2 regions of the Sphingomonas sp. OV641 genome follow, and region 1 is predicted to be linked to the other one. Evidence: predicted binding sites of a transcription regulator. Region 1 holds the regulator's gene; the other holds the start of a gene.
What was found. Region 1 encodes LexA, which represses DNA repair genes until DNA is damaged. Its sites were predicted from a motif close to GTTCCNCNCTTGTTCT; they were not measured.
Positions count from the first base shown of each region.

Region 2: the regulator LexA is predicted to act here: its motif matches at 5,873-5,888, upstream of BMX36_RS06285 (ribonucleoside-diphosphate reductase subunit alpha).

Region 1 is NZ_FNZB01000001.1:1,653,799-1,663,275, reverse strand. Features, by position in the region: gene gltX (glutamate--tRNA ligase) at 1-631, opposite strand, end outside; gene BMX36_RS07895 (ComEC/Rec2 family competence protein) at 662-2,800, shown strand; gene lexA (transcriptional repressor LexA) at 2,899-3,561, opposite strand; gene BMX36_RS07885 (molybdopterin molybdotransferase MoeA) at 3,618-4,802, opposite strand; gene moaC (cyclic pyranopterin monophosphate synthase MoaC) at 4,894-5,361, opposite strand; gene trpC (indole-3-glycerol phosphate synthase TrpC) at 5,358-6,161, opposite strand; gene trpD (anthranilate phosphoribosyltransferase) at 6,158-7,147, opposite strand; gene BMX36_RS07865 (anthranilate synthase component II) at 7,144-7,722, opposite strand; gene BMX36_RS07860 (hypothetical protein) at 7,864-8,331, shown strand; gene BMX36_RS07855 (alpha/beta fold hydrolase) at 8,422-9,477, opposite strand, start outside.
Region 2 is NZ_FNZB01000001.1:1,334,758-1,344,234, reverse strand. Features, by position in the region: gene BMX36_RS06320 (ribonucleotide-diphosphate reductase subunit beta) at 1-955, opposite strand, end outside; gene BMX36_RS06315 (hypothetical protein) at 959-1,240, opposite strand; gene BMX36_RS06310 (hypothetical protein) at 1,237-1,437, opposite strand; gene BMX36_RS22365 (hypothetical protein) at 1,434-1,817, opposite strand; gene BMX36_RS06300 (DUF2171 domain-containing protein) at 1,888-2,139, shown strand; gene BMX36_RS06295 (ArsC family reductase) at 2,625-2,972, opposite strand; gene BMX36_RS06290 (EF-hand domain-containing protein) at 3,315-3,767, shown strand; gene BMX36_RS06285 (ribonucleoside-diphosphate reductase subunit alpha) at 3,904-5,796, opposite strand; gene BMX36_RS06280 (EAL domain-containing protein) at 6,237-8,876, opposite strand; gene BMX36_RS06275 (fumarate hydratase) at 9,035-9,477, shown strand, end outside.

The DNA.
Region 1 (9,477 bases):
GGTCATCGCCGCGGATGATGTGGGTAACGCCCATGTCATGATCGTCGACAACCACCGCCAGCATGTACGTCGGCGTGCCGTCGGAACGCAGCAGGACAAGGTCGTCCAGCTCGGCATTCTGCACGGTGACGCTGCCCTGCACGCGATCCTCGATCGTCGTCGCACCTTCGGTCGGTGCCTTGAGGCGGACGACGTAAGAAGCGTCGGCGTCGTTGTTCTCGCGATCGCGCCACGGCGAGCGGATGCGCAGCGGCTGCTTCTTCGCCTGCGCTTCGGCGCGCATCGCGTCGATTTCCTCCGGCGTCATGTAGCAGCGGTACGCGGCGCCGGCGGCGATCATCGCCTCTGCCACTTCCGCGTGACGAGCGGCGCGGGTGGATTGATACACCTCCTCGCCATCCCAATCGAGGCCAAGCCAACGCATGCCGGAAAGGATCGCCTCGATTGCCGGCTGGGTCGATCGTGCGCGGTCGGTATTCTCGATCCGCAGCAGAAAGCGGCCGCCATGATGGCGCGCGTAAAGCAGGTTGAACAGCGCAGTACGCGCGCCGCCCAGATGAAGAAAGCCCGTCGGCGACGGGGCAAAGCGGGTTACGACAGCAGGCGTGCCGGTATCTGTGGTTGCGCTCAAGCGCGCTAGCTCCCAGGCTGGAAAACGATCATGGCGACAACTGCCGCGCAGCCCCCTAGCACGCACCTTTCGGCGCTTCAAACGGCGCTCGCATGGCTGGAGAAGCGCCTGGAGGCGGAGCGTGACCAGCTGCCGCTCTGGTTGCCCGTCATGCTCGGGGCAGGGGTTGCCGCCTGGTTCATCCTTCCCGACAGCCGCCTGTGGCGGGTGGCGCTGCTCGCCGGCCTTTCGGCTGCGCTGCTGGCGCTGGCGGTGGGGCGTGGCGGAAGAGGCGGGCGCGCCATCGCCACGGCATCCATCGCCTTCTCGATCGGCGTCGCCTTGATCTGGACAAAGGCGGACCGCGCCGCCGCCCCCGTGCTCCAGCGACCGGCGATCGCCCGCCTGACCGCTCGGGTGGAAAAGATTGATCAACTGCCAGCCCGCGGGCTGGTGCGGCTGCGACTGACGGACCTGCAATGGATAAACGCCGCTCCGCTCCATGCGCCGACACGCATTCGGGTGAACGTGGCGGATCGGGATGCGCCGGCGAACCTGGCGCCCAACGCGGTCGTGGCGTTGCGCGCGCGCCTGATGCCGCCGCCGCCGCCCGCCGTGCCCGGCGCCTATGATTTCGCCCGCGTCGCCTGGTTCGAGGGCATCGGCGCCACCGGTCGCACGCTCGGGCCAGTGACGGTGATGTCAGGGGGTAACTCTCAAACGCCGGTGCGTACCCGTTTGGCCCAGCACATCCAGGCCCGCCTCGCCGGCAGTGCAGGGGGCATCGCGGCCGCACTCGCCACGGGGGACACCGGCGGCATCGCTGAACCGGATCAGGAGGCGATGCGGGCATCGGGTCTGGCGCACCTCCTGTCGGTCAGCGGGCTTCACATCACGGCGGCGGTCGGGCTGACCATGCTGCTGGTCAGCCGCCTTCTGGCGCTCAACATGCGGCTTGCGCTGACCGGCCGGGTGCCGCTGATCGCTGCCGCCGCCGGCGCAGCAGCGGCGCTCGGCTACACCTGGCTGACCGGCGGCGAAGTACCCACCGTTCGAAGCTGCATTGCGGCCCTCCTGGTGCTAGCCGCCATGGCGCTGGGGCGAGAGGCGCTGACGTTGCGGCTGGTCGCTGCGGGCGCGATGGTGGTGCTGCTGCTGTGGCCGGAGGCGCTTGCCGGCCCGAGCTTTCAACTCTCCTTCGCTGCGGTCACCGCCATCATCGCGCTTGCCGAGCATCCCCGCCTACGCGCCTGGTTCGCGCCACGTGAAGACGGCTGGCCCGGCCGACTGTTGCGCGGCGGCGGCTCGCTGCTGCTCACCGGGCTCGTGGTGGAGATCGCGCTCATGCCGATCGCTGTCTTTCACTTCCACAAGGCTGGCGTTTACGGTGCTCTGGCCAATATGGTCGCCATCCCGCTGACGACCTTCGTGATCATGCCGCTTGAGGCAACCGCCCTGTTGCTCGACGCGCTCCATCTGGGCGAGCCGTTCTGGTGGCTGGCCGGGCAAGCGCTGACGCTGCTGCTCTTCATTGCTCACGTCACCGCCCAGGCACCCGGCGCTACGACCGCACTCCCTGTGATGCCCGTCCCCGCCTTTGCGCTGATCGTGGCTGGCGGTTTGTGGCTGGCGCTGTGGCGAACCGATTGGCGTATCCTCGGCCTCCTTCCCATCGCGTTCGGTGTGCTTTGGACCGGGATCACGCCGCCGCCCGATATATTGGTCACCGGAGACGGCAGGCATGTGGCGCTTCGACTGCCCGGCGGACGCATCGCGCTGCTACGCGACAGGGTGGGCGATTATGCGCGCGACATGCTGGCCGAGACCGGGGGCGCAGAGGAAGAGCCCGTCACCCTGTCGGATCAGGCCGATGCCGCATGCAGCCGGGACCTGTGCCGATCGGATCTGTTGCGGGGAGGGCGGCGATGGCGGATCCTGGCGACCAGAAGCAGCTATCTGGTGCCGATCGCTGACATGCTGGACGCCTGTCGATCGGCGGACATCGTCATCAGCGAGCGCTGGCTACCGCGTGGCTGCACACCTCGATGGTTGCGCCTTGACCGGGCAGTGCTGGCTCAAACAGGCGGCGTGGCGATCACGCTTGAGGCGGCGGATGTCCGTACCGTCCACCGGGCCGGCGATACTCACCCGTGGGTGCTGGCAGCAATCAATGCAGAGCGCCCGCGCTGATTGTCACCCGTTCGGTCTGACCCTCATCGGTCAGCACGCGCGCTGAGTTTCGACCGGTCCGACGTTCGTCTCCATACGCCATCCGGATCCCACCCGGATCAGGAGTAGCGGCGCAGTATCCCGGCGAGCTTGCCCTGCACCCGCACCTGGGCGGGCGCATAGCGCTGCGGATCATAGGAGCGGTTGGCCGGATCCAGCCGGATCATCGCCCCCTCGCGCCGGAAATACTTCAACGTCGCCTCGCTATCCTCAATCAGCGCCACGACGATTTCCCCGTCACGCGCCACGTCCTGCTTGCGGATCAGGGCGAAGTCACCGTCAAGAATGCCGGCCTCGACCATCGAGTCGCCGGCAACTTCCAAAGCGAAATGCTCGCCGGATCCCAGCAAGGCAGCGGGAACCGGCAATGTGCTCGCCCCCTCGATGGCCTCGATCGGAACACCGGCGGCGATCCGGCCATGCAGCGGCACCTCCACCACGTCGTTGGCGGGCTCCGGCACGATGCGCCGCGTGGAGGCAGGCGCCGGCGAGGGCTTCGCCTCCGACCGCTCCGGCATCTTCAGCACTTCCAGCGCGCGGGCCCGATTGGGCAGACGCTTCAGAAAGCCGCGTTCCTCCAGCGCCGAGATCAGGCGATGCACGCCGGACTTGGACTTGAGGTCCAGCGCCTCCTTCATTTCCTCGAACGAAGGGGACACGCCGGTCTCGGCCAGCCGGTCATTGATGAAACAGATCAGCTCGTGCTGTTTCCTGGTAAGCATCGCATCGCCTCCGCCGCGAACAGACGAGGAACCTTTAAGGAACGATAAAGGTGGCGTCAAGCGATCATCAGGATTTCCGCCGATTCGCCGCGCTGTCGGGCCGGGTCATGGGGAGGGCGTATGATCAGGCAACCTGCGCGTGCCAGGGTCAGCAGCATCGAACTATCCTGAATGCTGGCCACGAATGCCTCTCCGCCGCGGAATTCGGCCCGCATGTAATCGGTCCGCGGGCCATTCGCGGCGATGTCCTCCCCAAGAACGGCATGGGTGGTGATGGGGAAGGGCCTAGCCGCGCCGGCCAGATGGGCCACCAGCGGCTTGACGAAGAGGATGGTCGTCACGAACGCGGAAACAGGATTGCCGGGCAGGCCGAGCACCGCCATGTCGCCCAGCCGTCCAGCCATCAGCGGCTTGCCGGGGCGCAGCGCGATGCGCCAGAAATCGATCGTGGCGCCCGCCGCACGCAGGGCTGGCTGCACCAGGTCGTGATCGCCGACGGAGGCGCCGCCCGTGGTGACCAGAAGGTCCGCCTGAACCCCGGTGAACGCATCGCGCAGCACCTCAAGCCGATCCGGCAGAATGCCAAGATCGATGATCTCGACCGGCAGGTCAGCGAGCAGCGCGCGCAGCAGCAGCCGGTTCGATTCCGGCAGCACGTTCGGCGTGAACGGCGTGCCCGGCTCGACCAGTTCGTCTCCGGTCGCTGCGATTGCCACACGGACGCGGCGCCGCACCGCCACGTCGCCCGCGCCTCCGGTCGCTGCCACCGCCAGCCGCGCCGGCGTCAACCGCTCGCCCGCCGCGACCAATGTGTCTCCTTCCGTAAAGTCGAGGCCCTGGCGCCGGACATTGCCCCTCCGGCGCAGCGGCCCTTCGCCGCCGAGGATCAGCCGCTCACCCTCGCGGCCGGCTTCTTCCTGTATCAGCACCGTGTCCGCGCCATCCGGCATTACAGCGCCGGTGAAGATCCGCACTGCTTCGCCCGACGCGACCGAACCGGTGAACGGCCGGCCGGCGGCACTTTCCCCGATAACGCGCCAAGGCCCCGGTAGATCATCGAAGCGCAGCGCATAACCGTCCATCGCCGACAGATCATGCGCGGGCTGCGTTCGCCGGGCGGTGATCGGGGCTGCCGCCCAGCGGCCGAAGGCCTGCGTGATGGGCAGCCTCTCGGCCGAAACCGCCGGGCTGTCTGCAAGCAGGCGCGCCTGCGCTTCGGCGACGGGAAGCAAGTCACTCATGCGCGAACGAGTGGCAGATCGGCGGCGCAAGTAACAGCCTGATCGCCGCGATCATCATGAGGTGGGAAGAAGCTTCCCGGCGCGTGTCCGCTCAAGCGACGAAGTCGCCGGATTTCCCGCCACGCTTGGCTAGCAGGCGCACGCCGCCAATGGTCATGCGCTTGTCGAGCGCCTTGGCCATGTCGTAGATCGTCAGCAGCGCGGTCGAGACGGCGGTCAGCGCCTCCATCTCCACGCCGGTGCGGCCGGTGGTCGCGACAGTGGCGGTAGCCGAGACGCCTTCCGCCTCCACGGTCAGATCGATCGTAACCTTCGACAGGGGCAGGGGGTGGCACAACGGGATCAGCTCGCTGGTCCGCTTGGCGGCCATGATCCCGGCAACACGGGCCACGGCCAGAACATCTCCCTTTGCCACCGCCCCCTGTGCGATCGCCTGCGCAGCCTCCGCGGACATGGCGATACGCCCCTCCGCCACCGCCTCGCGCGCGGTTTCGTTCTTGCCGCCAACATCCACCATGCGCGCGGCGCCCGCCTCGTCCAGATGCGTGAGCCGCGTCATGCAATCAGCGCGCGCGTGGCGGCGGCGACATCCGGCTGGCGCATCAGCGATTCGCCGATCAGGAAGCAGCGCACATCATGCTCCGCCATCGCGTCGAGATCGGCGCGCGTGTTCAGCCCGCTTTCCGCGACAAAGGTGCAGCCCGCGGGCGCGCGTCCGACCAGTTCGTAGGTGCGGTCGAAGCTGACCGAAAAATCGCGCAGGTCGCGATTGTTCACGCCGATCAGGCGTGAGCGAAGCGCCAGCGCGCGCTCCAGCTCCGCCGCATCATGCACTTCGACCAGCACATCCATCTCGCGTTCGATCGCCGCTGCCTCGATCTCCGCGGCGGCGCCGTCGTCCAGCGCCGCCATGATGATGAGGATCGCATCTGCTCCGATCGCGCGCGCCTCGGCGACCTGCCAGGGATCGACCAGGAAATCCTTGCGAATGACCGGCAGGTCGCACGCGGCGCGGGCGGCGACCAGATAATCCTCATGTCCCTGGAAGTACGCGTGATCGGTCAGCACGGACAGGCAGGTCGCGCCACCCTCGGCATAGGCGCGGGCATGCGCCGGCGGGTCGAAATCGGCGCGGATCAGCCCCTTGGACGGGCTGGCCTTCTTGATCTCGGCAATCAGCGCATAGTGCGGACTGGGCGCAGCCTGATCCTGCTGGCGAACCCGGTCCAGCGCTGCCTTGAACCCGCGCGGCGCCGTCTGTTCGCGGGCAAGCGCGTCGAGGTCGGCGATGGAGCGCGTGCTACGCCGAGCCGCCACTTCGTCGCGCTTGGTGGCGAGGATGCGATCCAGGATCGTCATGCCCAGGCGATCCAGCGGTTCAGCAAATCGTTGGCAGCGCCGCTGTCGATCGCCTCGGCCGCCCGGCGCGCGCCGCTTTCCAGCGGCTCACCAACCAGCGTCAGTGCGACAGCGGCGTTGAGCAGCACTGCATCGCGATAGGCACCTTGCGTACCGGTCAGCAATTGCCGAAGCGCAGTTGCATTGTGCGCCGGATCGCCGCCGCGGATCGCGTGTATGGGATGGCGCCGGACCCCGGCGTCCTCCGGTTCGATCCGATTGCCGAGCTGTACCGCGCCGATGGCGACCGCGATGGTCGGACCCGCGCCCGATACTTCGTCCAGCCCTTCCTCTCCCGAAACCACCAATGCCGCTTCGGTCCCTAGCTGCTCCAGCGCATCGGCATAGACGGGCGCGTAATCGGGTCTGGCGATGCCGATCAGCTGCCGCGTGACATGCGCCGGGTTGGCGAGCGGCCCCATTAGATTGAAGATCGTGCGCTTGCCGATCTGCCGGCGGATCGGCGTGATCCGCTTCATCGCGGGATGATGGTTCGCTGCAAACAGGAAGCAGATGCCCAGTTCGTTGAGCGTTTCTTCGGCAAGCGCGCCTGCCCGCTCCATGTCGAGGCCAAGCGCCTCCAGTGTGTCGGCCGCACCAGCCTTGGAAGAGGCCGCTCTGTTGCCATGTTTCGCCACGGGCACGCCGCAGGAGGCCACCACCAGGCTGACGGCCGTCGACACGTTCAGCGTGTGGTGCCCGTCGCCACCGGTGCCGCATACGTCGATCGCACCCGCCGGGGCACTGATCGGGATCAGCCGGTCCCGCAATGCGCGCGCCGCCTCGGCGATCTCGATCGATGTCTCGCCGCGGTCGGACAGGTCGATGAGGAAACGTGCGATCGCCTCCTCGGTCGCGCGCCCGTCCAGAATGTCGCTGAACGCCTGCGCCGCGCTCTCGCGCGACAAGGGGCTGGAAGGGTTGGGCAACAGGGAGATGGTGGTCATGATCCCGCCTTAACCCCGGTCAGGGCGACGAAATTCGCCAGCAGGTCATGGCCATGCTCCGTCGCGATGCTTTCGGGATGGAACTGAACGCCGTGGATTGGCAACTCGCGGTGCCGCAGCCCCATTACCGATCCGTCCGCCGCCACGGCATTGGGAACCAGCACCTCCGGCACATCCTCCACCACGAGCGAGTGATAGCGCGTCGCCGTGAAGGGGCTTGGCAGGCCGGCGAAGACACCTGTCGAATCATGCTCGATCGGGCTCGTCTTTCCGTGCATCAGCCCGCCACGCACGACGCGCCCACCAAAATGCTGCCCGATCGCCTGGTGCCCGAGGCAAACGCCCAGCAAAGGGCGGCGCGCCTCCGCGCAGGCCGCCACGAGATCAAGGCTGATTCCCGCCTCATTGGGGGTGCAAGGCCCCGGGGACACAAGAAAGCCGGTCGCATTGGAGGCCAGCGCCTCCGCCGCGGTCAGCGCATCGTTGCGCTCGACGCGTACCTCGGCGCCCAGCTCCATGAGGTAATGGACCAGGTTCCAGGTGAAGCTGTCGTAATTGTCGACGACCAGGATCATGTGCCTGGTCAATAGCGCAACCCCCGCGTCCCGCAACGACTGTTGCGCGAGCGTAATTTCGCCTAGGCGCGAACGCGACGTTCACGCGGGATAAAAGCCGCGGCTGCGATCGTTGTGTGATTGCCCAGGAGGTCGCCTTCCATGTTTCGCTCTCTCGTTCTGCCCGCTGCCGTGTTCGCGGCGATGGTTCCCGCAAGTGCCATGGCCCAGTCGCAGGCGGAAAGCGGGCAGCCGCCGCAGCGGATTCGGCAGGTGACGCTAACCGGGGATGAGAAATGCCCGACGGCGGCAGCGGACGAGATCGTGGTGTGCAGCCGGCTCGATCCGAACGAGCAGTTTCGCGTGCCCAAGCAATTGCGTCGCCCACCGGAAGTGCCGGCGCAGAATCAGAGCTGGGTGAACCGCGCGGCGACGGTTGACCGCGTCGGGCGCGTTGCCGGCGGCCTGCCGAATACCTGCTCGCCGGTGGGTGCCGGCGGCGCGACCGGATGCGGCGTCGCGGCCGGCCAGGCGTGGGCGGCGGAGCGGCAGCAGGCGCGCCGGGAGCAGGAGGCCGGGGCGCCGGAAACCCGCACCGACATCGACGTGGAGGAAGAACCCCAGCGCTAACACGGTCTTAGACTGGCTCAGAACGAGCGGATCAGGGTAAGTGGGAACCGCTCAGAGCTGCATCTGGGTGGAGGGCTGATATGGTCAGACTTACGGCTCGCCGGCCGGCGCCGCCATCAGCCGGGCAAGATCGGCCTTCCAAAACTTCGCCCAAGTATGCGTGCCGTGCCCCTTCGTCTCCGGGGTCGCCTTGATCAGCCGGAACGTGGCTCGCGGCATGCGCTTGGCGGCTGGTTCGGTGATGCCATAACCAGCGGGATTGATGAAATCGTCTTCCGAGTTGATCCAAAGCACCGGTACCTTGATCTTCTCCAGCGCCGGTGACGGATCGTAATTTCGGGACGCATCCACCTGATAGATATAGTCGTTGGCGTCTCGGCCGGCGCTGTTGCGGGCGAACGCCTGTGCCAGGAACGTCTCGGCCGCGGCGCGGGTGGGATATTGCGTCTGCAGCGCCAACGGGTTCGAGCCTGCGATGATGGACAGGCTCGCCGCGGTGCGCAGGCCCTGCTCCGGCTGGCTGGTATAATTGCCGCCGTTCCACGCCGGATCGGCCTGGATCGCATCGATCAGAAGCTTGCGCCACATGCGGTTCATCCCCGCAATGGGTACCGGCAGGCAGGCGAAGGGCGCGAGCCGCTCCGCAAAGCCGGGAAAGGTCTCGCCCCAGACGAACGCATGCATGCAGCCCATGCTCGTGCCCAGGATCACGTTCAGCCGCGTGACCCCCAGCTTCTCCAGCATGGCCTTCTGCGCCGCGACCATGTCGATATAATCATATTTGGGAAAGGCCATGCGCTTGCCATCGGATGGCTTGGAAGAAGCGCCATGCCCGATATTGTCCGGCAGGATCACATAATGCGTGCGAATGTCGAAAGGCTGGCCGGGGCCGTAAAGTTCGTCGGCGAATTGCGGCGACAGGAACTGCTTGCCTGATCCTCCGGTGCCGTGAAGCACCATCACGGCATTTTCGATCCGCCCATCGGCGCCGCGCCGGGGTGAGCCCAGTGTTGTGTAGTGGATCCGCACATCCATGGTCTCGCCCGTGTTGAACCGAAACGAAGGCAGGGTGACGTCGCCTTCCCTCGTTGGCCAGGACGCGGGAGCCGGCGCTGGGTTGGCGGGAGTGGCCAGGGGCTGGGTGAT
Region 2 (9,477 bases), 320 kb from region 1:
AGTCCCAAACGTCGTTCCACTGACCTTTGGTCGCGGCCTTGGAATATTCGGTCGCGCGGGTCTCGAAGAAGTTCGCATGCTCCACGCCGTTCAGCAGCGGGGTGAGCCAGGGGATCGGATGCTCGTCGATCATGTAGATCGGCTTCAGACCCAGCTGCCCCAGCCGCCAGTCGGCGATGTAGCGGATATACTTCTTGATGTCCTTGGGCGTCATGCCGTTGACAGGGCCCATCTCGAACGCGAGATCGATGAACGCATCTTCCAACCGGATGGTCGTCTGGCACTGGTCGGCGATGTCATCCTTCACCGCCTTGGTCAGGCAGTTACGCTCCTTCACGAAGGCGTGGAACAGGCGGATGATGCCCTCGCAGTGCAGGCTCTCGTCGCGCACCGACCAGCTGACGATCTGCCCCATGCCCTTCATCTTGTTGAAGCGCGGGAAGTTCATCAGCATCGCGAAGCTGGCGAACAGCTGCACGCCTTCAGTGAATCCGCCGAACATGGCCAGCGTGCGGGCGATATCCTCATCGTTATCGACGCCGAACTGCTGAAGGTAATCATGCTTGTCCTTCAGCTCGGCATATTCGAGGAACGCGCCATATTCGCTTTCGGGCATGCCGATCGTGTCGAGCAGGTGGCTGTAGGCGGCGATATGCACCGTCTCCATGTTGCTGAACGCGGTCAGCATCATCTTCACTTCGGTCGGCTTGAAGACGCGGCCGTACTTCTCGTGGTAGCAATCCTGCACCTCGACGTCCGCCTGGGTGAAGAAGCGGAAGATCTGGGTCAGCAGGTTGCGCTCGTGATCGGTGAGCTTCTGCGCCCAGTCGCGGCAATCCTCGCCCAGCGGGACTTCCTCGGGAAGCCAGTGAAGCTGCTGCTGGCGCTTCCAATATTCGAATGCCCAGGGATATTCGAACGGCTTGTACTGCTTGGAGGCTTGGAGGAGGGGCATGGATTACTCCGACAGAAGCGAAATGATGGCTGCCAGCAGGCAGAGCGAGAAGAACGCGCCGAAGATGATGCTCATCCAGGCGTGAAAACGGGCGAAGTGGCGGTCGGTCGCGGTGCGCGGCGGTGGCGTTGCCCCGCCGATGCCGTCGATCAGCATCTCCGCGGCCGGTATTCCGTTATACCATGATCGGGAGCGCAAAGTCCAAAGGCCAAGCGCCAGCAGGCCCGGGCCCGCAATGATCAGTGCGAGAAGTGCGGGCAGTGCAGGAAGCGCGGGCAGGCTCATCCCTCCATGCTCCACTGCAACATGGCGGTGGCGCTCATCGCGAGCACCACGCCACCGGCCAGCGCCATGATGCCAATCATGCGGAAGGCATAGACCTGCCCCTCGCTACGTGGCCGGGTGAGCGCGAGCAGCAGCCCCGCGCCGCCCAGCGCGAACACTAGCGCGGCCGCATACATGGCAAGGATCTGCCAGCTCATGGCCGCGCCCTGCGCGTGACATAGACGGTGCGCGTCTTGCGCGCGCCAACGCCCAGGAAGACGATGCCGATGAAATAGCCGAAGTCATACCACCCGCCGTTGTTGGGCACGGCATAGACCGCCACATCCGGCATGAAGAGGCTCAGCATCCAGGCGACCGGGAAGATGAAGCCGTGCCACAGCCCGAGGAGAAAGCCGGGCGTCGCGGCAGTGTGGGTGACGGCAGACGGCATCTGCTTCGCGCAAGCGGAAAGGAACAGAGCCGGGGCCGCCAGCAAGGCCGCTCGTCCCGCGCCTGCCGAAGGGCGGATGGCCAGCGCCAGTGTTCGTCGCGCGCGCCTCGCCAGATGGATCACCAGCGCCGAACGGTCAGCGCGCATCGCGCACATCCCCCGACGCATCCAATCGCGTCATGTGTCGTTCTGTTGCCGACCGCCAAGGAGACCCAGCATGCACGATCACAGCAACATCAAGGAACATATGAACGTCATCGGCGCCGACGGCGTCCATGTCGGCACGGTGGATCATGTCGACGGCGAGCGGATCAAGCTGACCAAGACCGACAGCCCCTCGACGCAGGACGGGCAGGGCGCGAAGCACCATTATCTTCCCGCCGGTCTTGTGGCCGAAATCGAGGGCGACACGGTTCGCCTGAGCGCGACCGCGCAAAACGCCATCGACATGTTCGAAGAAGCGGAGTGACGCTTTAGCGGCGCTGCCCCGAGCCAGGCTCGTGACGCAGTGCCGACCCGTCGCGCGGGCGGCGCCGGACAGCCGGCGGCGCCCGTTGCGGCTTGGATAACACGGGCCGCCGCGGCCCGTCCGGCCATTCGCCGGCATGGCGGCGCATCGGCTATTCGTCCGTCCCATCCGCGCGCATTCCCACCAGCATGATCAACCCCGGAACGATCGTTTTCGCTGCGCAGTACGCAGCCTGCCGAACCGTGAATCAGATTAGCGCAATATGCCCGTCCGGACTACGCCCAAAATCGAACATATAGACATTGCGTCTCGCTCCTGCCCAATATCTAGTATGTAGTTGACAAAGGCGCGATCCGCGGCAATCTGCCAACGTTCACCCTATGTTCCGCATGTGCGTGTCGCTGTCAAGCTCGGGAAAATCAGGGATTGAGCGGAGTGCGGCCGCAACGAGTCCACTGCGCCCGAGCCGGCCGCCGTTGATCGAATCAACCGAGCAATTGCTCGTAACGGTCGGCGGAAAAGCCAGCCTCGATCGACTCGCCATATACCAGCAGCGGCCGTTTGATCGCCGACGGGTGCTCCTGCATGATCGCCAGCGCGCGCGCTTCATCCAGCGCCGCGCGGTCGGTCTCCGGCAGCTTGCGAAAGGTCGTGCCCTGACGGTTCAGCACCTTTTCCCAGCCGAGCTGGTCGACAGCGCGCGACAGCATGGCGGCGTCGACGCCTTGCTTCTTGTAATCGTGAAAACGATAGGGGACCCCCTGCGCGTCCAACCAGGCGCGGGCCTTCCGAACGGTATCGCAAGCAGGAATGCCATAAAGGATGGCGGTCATCAGTATCTCCGCGGGAGTGGTCGTGAATCGTCGATAACGGCTCGGGCGCGAGAAATCAGTGCGTAATCCGGGGTCGGCCGGCGCGACGCACTGCCACGCGAGGCCTGTTTCGCATCGTGGCCGATCGGACATAGGCAGCTACGGTCGGCAAACCGGACAATTGTGCGCAACCAACCGGCAAGCATAGGGATAATCATCAGAATTCCGACGCTCAGGCTTGTTATGCCATGGTGCCGTTGTGGGTATCCCATGATCTCACTTTGCGCCTCTTATCAGCGGCCTTCGAAGGAACGATAGGTTGCCCTTCATGTGCCGCTCAACATGGCCAAGAAGGAGGGTGCGGTGTCTGATCAAGGTCGCAGCAGACGCGGGGGCGAGGAAGGGGAGGCGCGACATTCCGGCTTGTCCGTTCTGCATCGAGTGAGCCGCAGCAGCCACCGCCGGCGGGCGGGACCGATCAGCGGGCTGAAGCGGCTGTTGCCTGCGGCGGTGCTGGTCATGAGCCCGGGCGTCGCTGCCGGCTGTACTGAGCAACAGGCGCCAAAGGGGCGCTCCGCGAGCGCGAAAACCTATGTTCAGGGCCAATTGCAGCAATTCAATCGGTGGGACGACAATCGTGACGGTGTCATCGACTATGTCGATCTGCCGAAGAAGATCGCCAAACGCTATAAGCGGATGGACGGTGATACCGATGGGCGACTGACCAGGGCCGAGCTGGAAAAAGGCGCAGCCCAGGCCTTTGCGCGTGCCGACAAGAACAAGGATGGCGTACTCGACCTGTCCGAGCAGCATTGAAGCTTGCCGGACCGGCCTATCATAAGCGGAGCACCGCCCCATCGCTCCCGACCGGACCAGGCATCCGGCCGGGGAACGATACGCAGGTCGATCGGCAGCGCCTTAAGGAATCGAGGAGCCAGGCGCCTTTCACCCGTTACTGACAGGCGAGGCACTCGTCATAATCGGTCGTCTCGCCCAGATCGAACTTGGGCTTCTCGATCGTATTGTCCGCCTCCACGCCGCCGGCGAAGCCGGCCCGCTGCACGCTCTTCGAACGCAGATAATAGAGCGACTTGATGCCAAGCTCCCACGCCCGGAAGTGCAGCATCAGGAGATCCCATTTCTCCACATCCGCCGGGATGAAGAGGTTCAGCGACTGCGCCTGATCGATATAGGGCGCGCGATCACCGGCAAGCTCCAGCAGCCAGCGCTGGTCGATCTCGAAGCTGGTCTTGAAACAGTCCTTCTCCTCCGGCGAGAGGAAGTCGAGGTGCTGCACGCTGCCGCCATGTTCCAGGATCGAATTCCACACCGCGTCGGAGTTCTTGCTCTTCTCGACGAGCAGCTTCTCCAGATACGGGTTCTTCACCGCAAAGCTGCCCGACAGCGTCTTGTGGGTGTAGATATTGGCCGGGATCGGCTCGATGCACGCCGAAGTGCCGCCGCAGATGATCGAGATCGACGCGGTCGGTGCGATCGCCATCTTGCACGAAAAGCGCTCCATGACGCCCATATCGGCGGCGTCGGGGCAGGGCCCACGCTCGGCCGCCAGCGTCATCGATGCCTGGTTCACCTGCGCATTGATGTGTTTGAAGATCCGGAGGTTCCAGCTCTTCGCCATCGCCCCCTCCATCGGCAGGCCGCGTGCCTGGAGGAAGGAGTGGAAGCCCATGACGCCAAGACCGACCGAACGCTCGCGCGCCGCGGAATAGGCCGCGCGCTCCATGCCTGGCTCATGCCGGTCGATATAATCCTGCAGGACGTTGTCGAGGAAGCGCATCACGTCCTCGATGAACTGTTTGTCGTCTTTCCACTGGTCCCACGTTTCGAGGTTCAGCGAGGAAAGGCAGCAGACCGCGGTGCGATCGTTGCCGAGGTGATCCTTGCCGGTCGGCAGGGTGATCTCGCTGCACAGGTTCGAGGTGGACACCTTGAGGCCCAGATCGCGATGATGCTTGGGCATGGTGCTGTTCACATGGTCGGCGAAGACGATGTACGGCTCACCCGTGGCGAGGCGGGTCTCGACCAGCTTCTGGAACAGGCTGCGCGCGTCGACCTTGCCGCGCACGCTGCCGTCCTTGGGGCTCTTCAGCTCCCACTCGCCGCCGTCGCGCACCGCTTCCATGAACGCGTCGGGAATCAGCACGCCGTGGTGCAGGTTCAGCGCCTTGCGGTTGAAGTCGCCCGACGGCTTGCGGATTTCGAGGAACTCCTCGATCTCAGGATGCGAGATGTCGAGATAGCAGGCGGCCGAGCCACGACGCAGCGAGCCCTGGCTGATCGCCAGCGTCAGCGAATCCATCACGCGCACGAAGGGGATGATGCCGCTGGTCTTGCCGTTCAGGCCGACCGGCTCGCCAATCCCGCGCACATTGCCCCAATAGGTGCCGATGCCGCCGCCGCGGCTGGCCAGCCAGACATTCTCGTTCCAGGTGTCGACGATGCCGTTCAGGCTGTCGGGGACGGAGTTGAGATAGCAGCTGATCGGCAGGCCGCGCCCCGTGCCGCCGTTCGACAGCACTGGTGTCGCCGGCATGAACCACAAGCGGCTGATATAATCATAGATGCGCTGCGCATGAGCCGCGTCATCGGCATAAGCACTGGCCACGCGGACGAAGAGATCCTGATAGGTCTCACCCGGCAGCAGATAACGATCCTGCAGCGTGTCCTTGCCGAAATCGGTCAGCAGCGCGTCGCGCGAATGATCGACGTCCAGCGGGTAGGGCCGCCGCTTGCTCTGCTCGGCCGCAGGCGCCGTCTCGGTTCCGTCAATCGCTTCCAATGCGTCGATCGCCATGTTCGCCTCGTTCGCGTCCCTAAAGTCCATCGCCGCCATCCCAACACCCTGTTTGATCGAATCGGGAGGCGAGCCCCCATGTTACACCGGAGCAGGGCTTGTGATGAGAACAAAAAGTGACCGCGGCTCGCTTCGGAGCGGCACGATCCCATGCCGCAGCACAAGTGCTGCGGTTCCTGTTCTACCAGCGCTAGCGCCTGTTCCTGCGGATTACCCCAACAGATTGTGGCAGGAGCTGCGCATAGGCAAGAGGTTTATCACGTGGATGGGCGAACGGCTCACCGCGGCTGAGACGCGGTCCGGCGGGGTTCAAAGGAAGCGACGCGTGGACTTCCGCCGGGTTCGCGAATTGCAAGACCGATAGGGCGCGGTGAAAATAATTTTGCCCTTATGAGCCGATCGGGTGCTTGTGGCCGGATCGGCTCGTTCCGAGCACGGGCAGGATCGGCGATGCGGGCAGCGGACCAGCGTCAGCTGACTCGCCGGGCAAGCCGTGACGGTCCCTGGGACAGCCGTTCCATGTCAAAATGGCGCGCGAACTCGAGTCCGGCGCGACCGTCTGACACCCAGCGGATGGTCGCGGGAAACAGCTCGTTGTCCACCAGCTCAATGCGCACGTCAGCGCCGATCGCGCGCTCCGGAAGGTCGATGCCGTCGATCATCACCCCGGTGGCGGACAGGTTGCGGATGCGCACCTCGCCCGACGTGCCGTTCATCTCGACGCGCGCCGAACGCAGCACGGTGGCTCTGCTGGCGCGGCTGAAGCGATGGCCTACCGCGGTCGCGCTGCCGGAGCTCATGGCCAGCTGCGCGCGCACGTCCTCCGCCCGGGCGGGCCGGCCATAGACAAATCCCTGAATGTGGCTGCAGCCCAGGTCGCTGATCAGTTCAATCTCGTCCTGCTGCTCCACACCCTCGGCGGTCGTCTCCATCCCTAACGTATTGGCCAGGCTCACGATCGCCTTGATGATCGCGGCGTTGCGATTGCCGTCCTGGATCGCGCCACGCACGAAGCTCTGGTCGATCTTGATCTTGTCGAACGGCGCCTTGCGCAGATAGCCGAGCGAGGAATAGCCGGTGCCGAAATCGTCCAGCGCCAGGCGCACGCCAATGCCCTTCAGCGTCTTGAACATCTGATTGGAGGATGCGTCGTCGTTGACGAACACGCTTTCGGTGATTTCCAGCTCCAGCCGGTGTGGAGCAATACCGGACGCGGCGAGAGCGCTGGTGATGATCGCCGGAAGGGCGGGATTGGCGAATTGGATCGCCGACACGTTCACGGCAACCCTGACATCCGCCGGCCAGTTCGCCGCTTCGGTGCACGCGGTACGCAACACCCATTCCCCGATCGCCTCGATCATCCCGCATTCCTCGGCGATCGGGATGAAATCGGCCGGGCTGACCGCGCCGCGTGTGGGGTGCTCCCAGCGGAGCAGCGCTTCATAGCCGACGATATGCTGGTCGGCGGTGGACACCACCGGCTGATAGACGAGGTGAAACTCGTCCGCGCCGAGCGCGCCGCGCAGATCGTCCTCCAGCCGCTTCCGCTTCTGCGCGCCGGCCAGCATCTCCTGACGGAAGAAGCGTGATACGCCGCGCCCGTCGGCCTTTGCTGCGTACAAGGCGAGATCGGCATTGCGGATCAGGGTTTCGCTGTCGTTCCCGTGTTCGGGCGCGATCGCGATGCCGACCGAGCAGCCGATCGACAGGGACGAGCCCGCGACGAAGAACGGCTGGGACAAGGCGTTGATGATGTGCTGCGCCAGCGCGCCCAATCGCTCACGGCTCCCTTCGCGGGGCAGCACGACCTGGAACTCGTCGCCGCCCAGGCGGCCGACCAGCCCGGCATCACCCACCGTTCGCTGCAGCCGCTGCGCGACCTGCTTCAGCAGCTCGTCGCCGCATTGATGCCCGAGCGTATCGTTGACCGCCTTGAACCGATCCAGGTCGAGCAGGAACAGGGAGGTGGTGGTGTGCGGCCCTTGTGCGGGAGACAGCGCCTGGTCGAGCGACAGGCGGAGCCGCTGGCGGTTGGCCAGCCCGGTCAGACTGTCGAACAGCGCGAGACGCGTGATTTCCGCTTCCGACCGCCGCTTCTCGGTCAGGTCGGATCCGAAGCCGATGAAGCCCTGGAATCGGCCGAGATCATCAAGAACCGGCCGGCCGGAAATCGACCACCACCGATCCGTGCCCGCCTCGAATGCCGGGCGCACCGAATAATCGGAAAAGCTGGTGCGGGAGGACAGGTGAAAGGTCAGCGTCCGCTCGGTTTCCGCCAGGCTCGAATCGACGCGAAAGATGTCCACCAGCCGCTGTCCCGCTGGCGACATGCCCATTGCGGTAAGCTCGCGCGCCACCTTGGCGCTGACGTAATTGAGGCAGCCGGCGCGATCGGTCTGCCAGAACCAGCCGGTGCCGTGACTTTCATATTCCCGCACCAGGCGTGCTGCGAGCTGCCCTTCGCGTTCGCGTTCCCTGTTCGCGCCGAGCCGTTCCTGATCGCGCGCGGCAATGCGGAGCGCGCCTGCGGCCAGCAGAGCGGCAAGCACCAGCGCTCCCGCCGCCGCCGTTCCGATGCCCGCCGCGAACGGCACCGTCAGCGCAAGCCCCCCGGCGAATGCGATGCATGCCGCCCGAACAGGATGAAGCGCGACGGCAGTGATGACGATGCTGCCGAGCCCCAGAACGATGCCGGTCAGTCGAAACGGCTGGGTGGGAAGCGCCGGGGCGAGAGCGAGAAGAAGCGAGAACGCGATGCCAAAAAGGACTGCAAGCCCGGCGAGGGCTGTTATCCGGCGGTGCACGGCAAGCTCGCGTGCAGCCGGCAACGACAGCAGGCCCCAGACCGCCAGCGCCAGTCCGCACAGCGCCGTGCTCAACCCGGAGGCAAGGCCCAGCGGTTCATGCGAGAAGGCTGGCGCTGCCATGGTCCATGCCGATGCGAGGACGGAAGCCACCACGATAATTGGCCAAAGAGCCGCGACTTCTGCCAGCCGCGCATGCCCGGCATCCTGCAACGCATCGTCTTCGGTGGCGACCAGCCCCAGCACTTCGATCAGGCGCACGGAACGAACTGGCGAGACCGCCAAGGCACGACGAATGGATCCCATCACGTCTGGCTAGATGGAGAGGATTGGGAAAGCGTTTATGCGGACAGTTTTTCTGGTCCGTTTCGGCTGCTCGAGCCAGTCGGGCACGGCGCGATCTGGTGAACTTGTGGCAGCAGACCGGTTGCGTGTGCCGATCCGTCGCCATAGTGGATCGGTTCATGACCACGACGATCCGCGCCGCAGACCTGATCGAGAGCGTTGCCGATGCGCTCCAGTTCATCAGCTACTACCACCCGATGGATTACATCCGCGCTTTGGGCGACGCCTATGAGGCGGAGCAGGGCCCGGCGGCGAAGGACGCGATCGCGCAGATCCTGACCAACAGCCGGATGTGCGCCGAGGGGCACCGGCCGATCTGCCAGGATACGGGCATCGTCAACGTGTTCGTCAAATGGGGCATGGATTGCCGCATCGATGACACCACCCGCTCGATGCAGGAAATCGTCGATGAAGGCGTGCGCCGCGCCTATCTTCACCCGGAGAACAAGCTGCGCGCCTCGGTGCTCGCCGACCCCGCCTTCACCCGCCGCAACACCAAGGACAACACGCCCTGCGTGCTCCATGTCGAGTTGGTGCCGGGCAACAAGGTCTCGGTGGATGT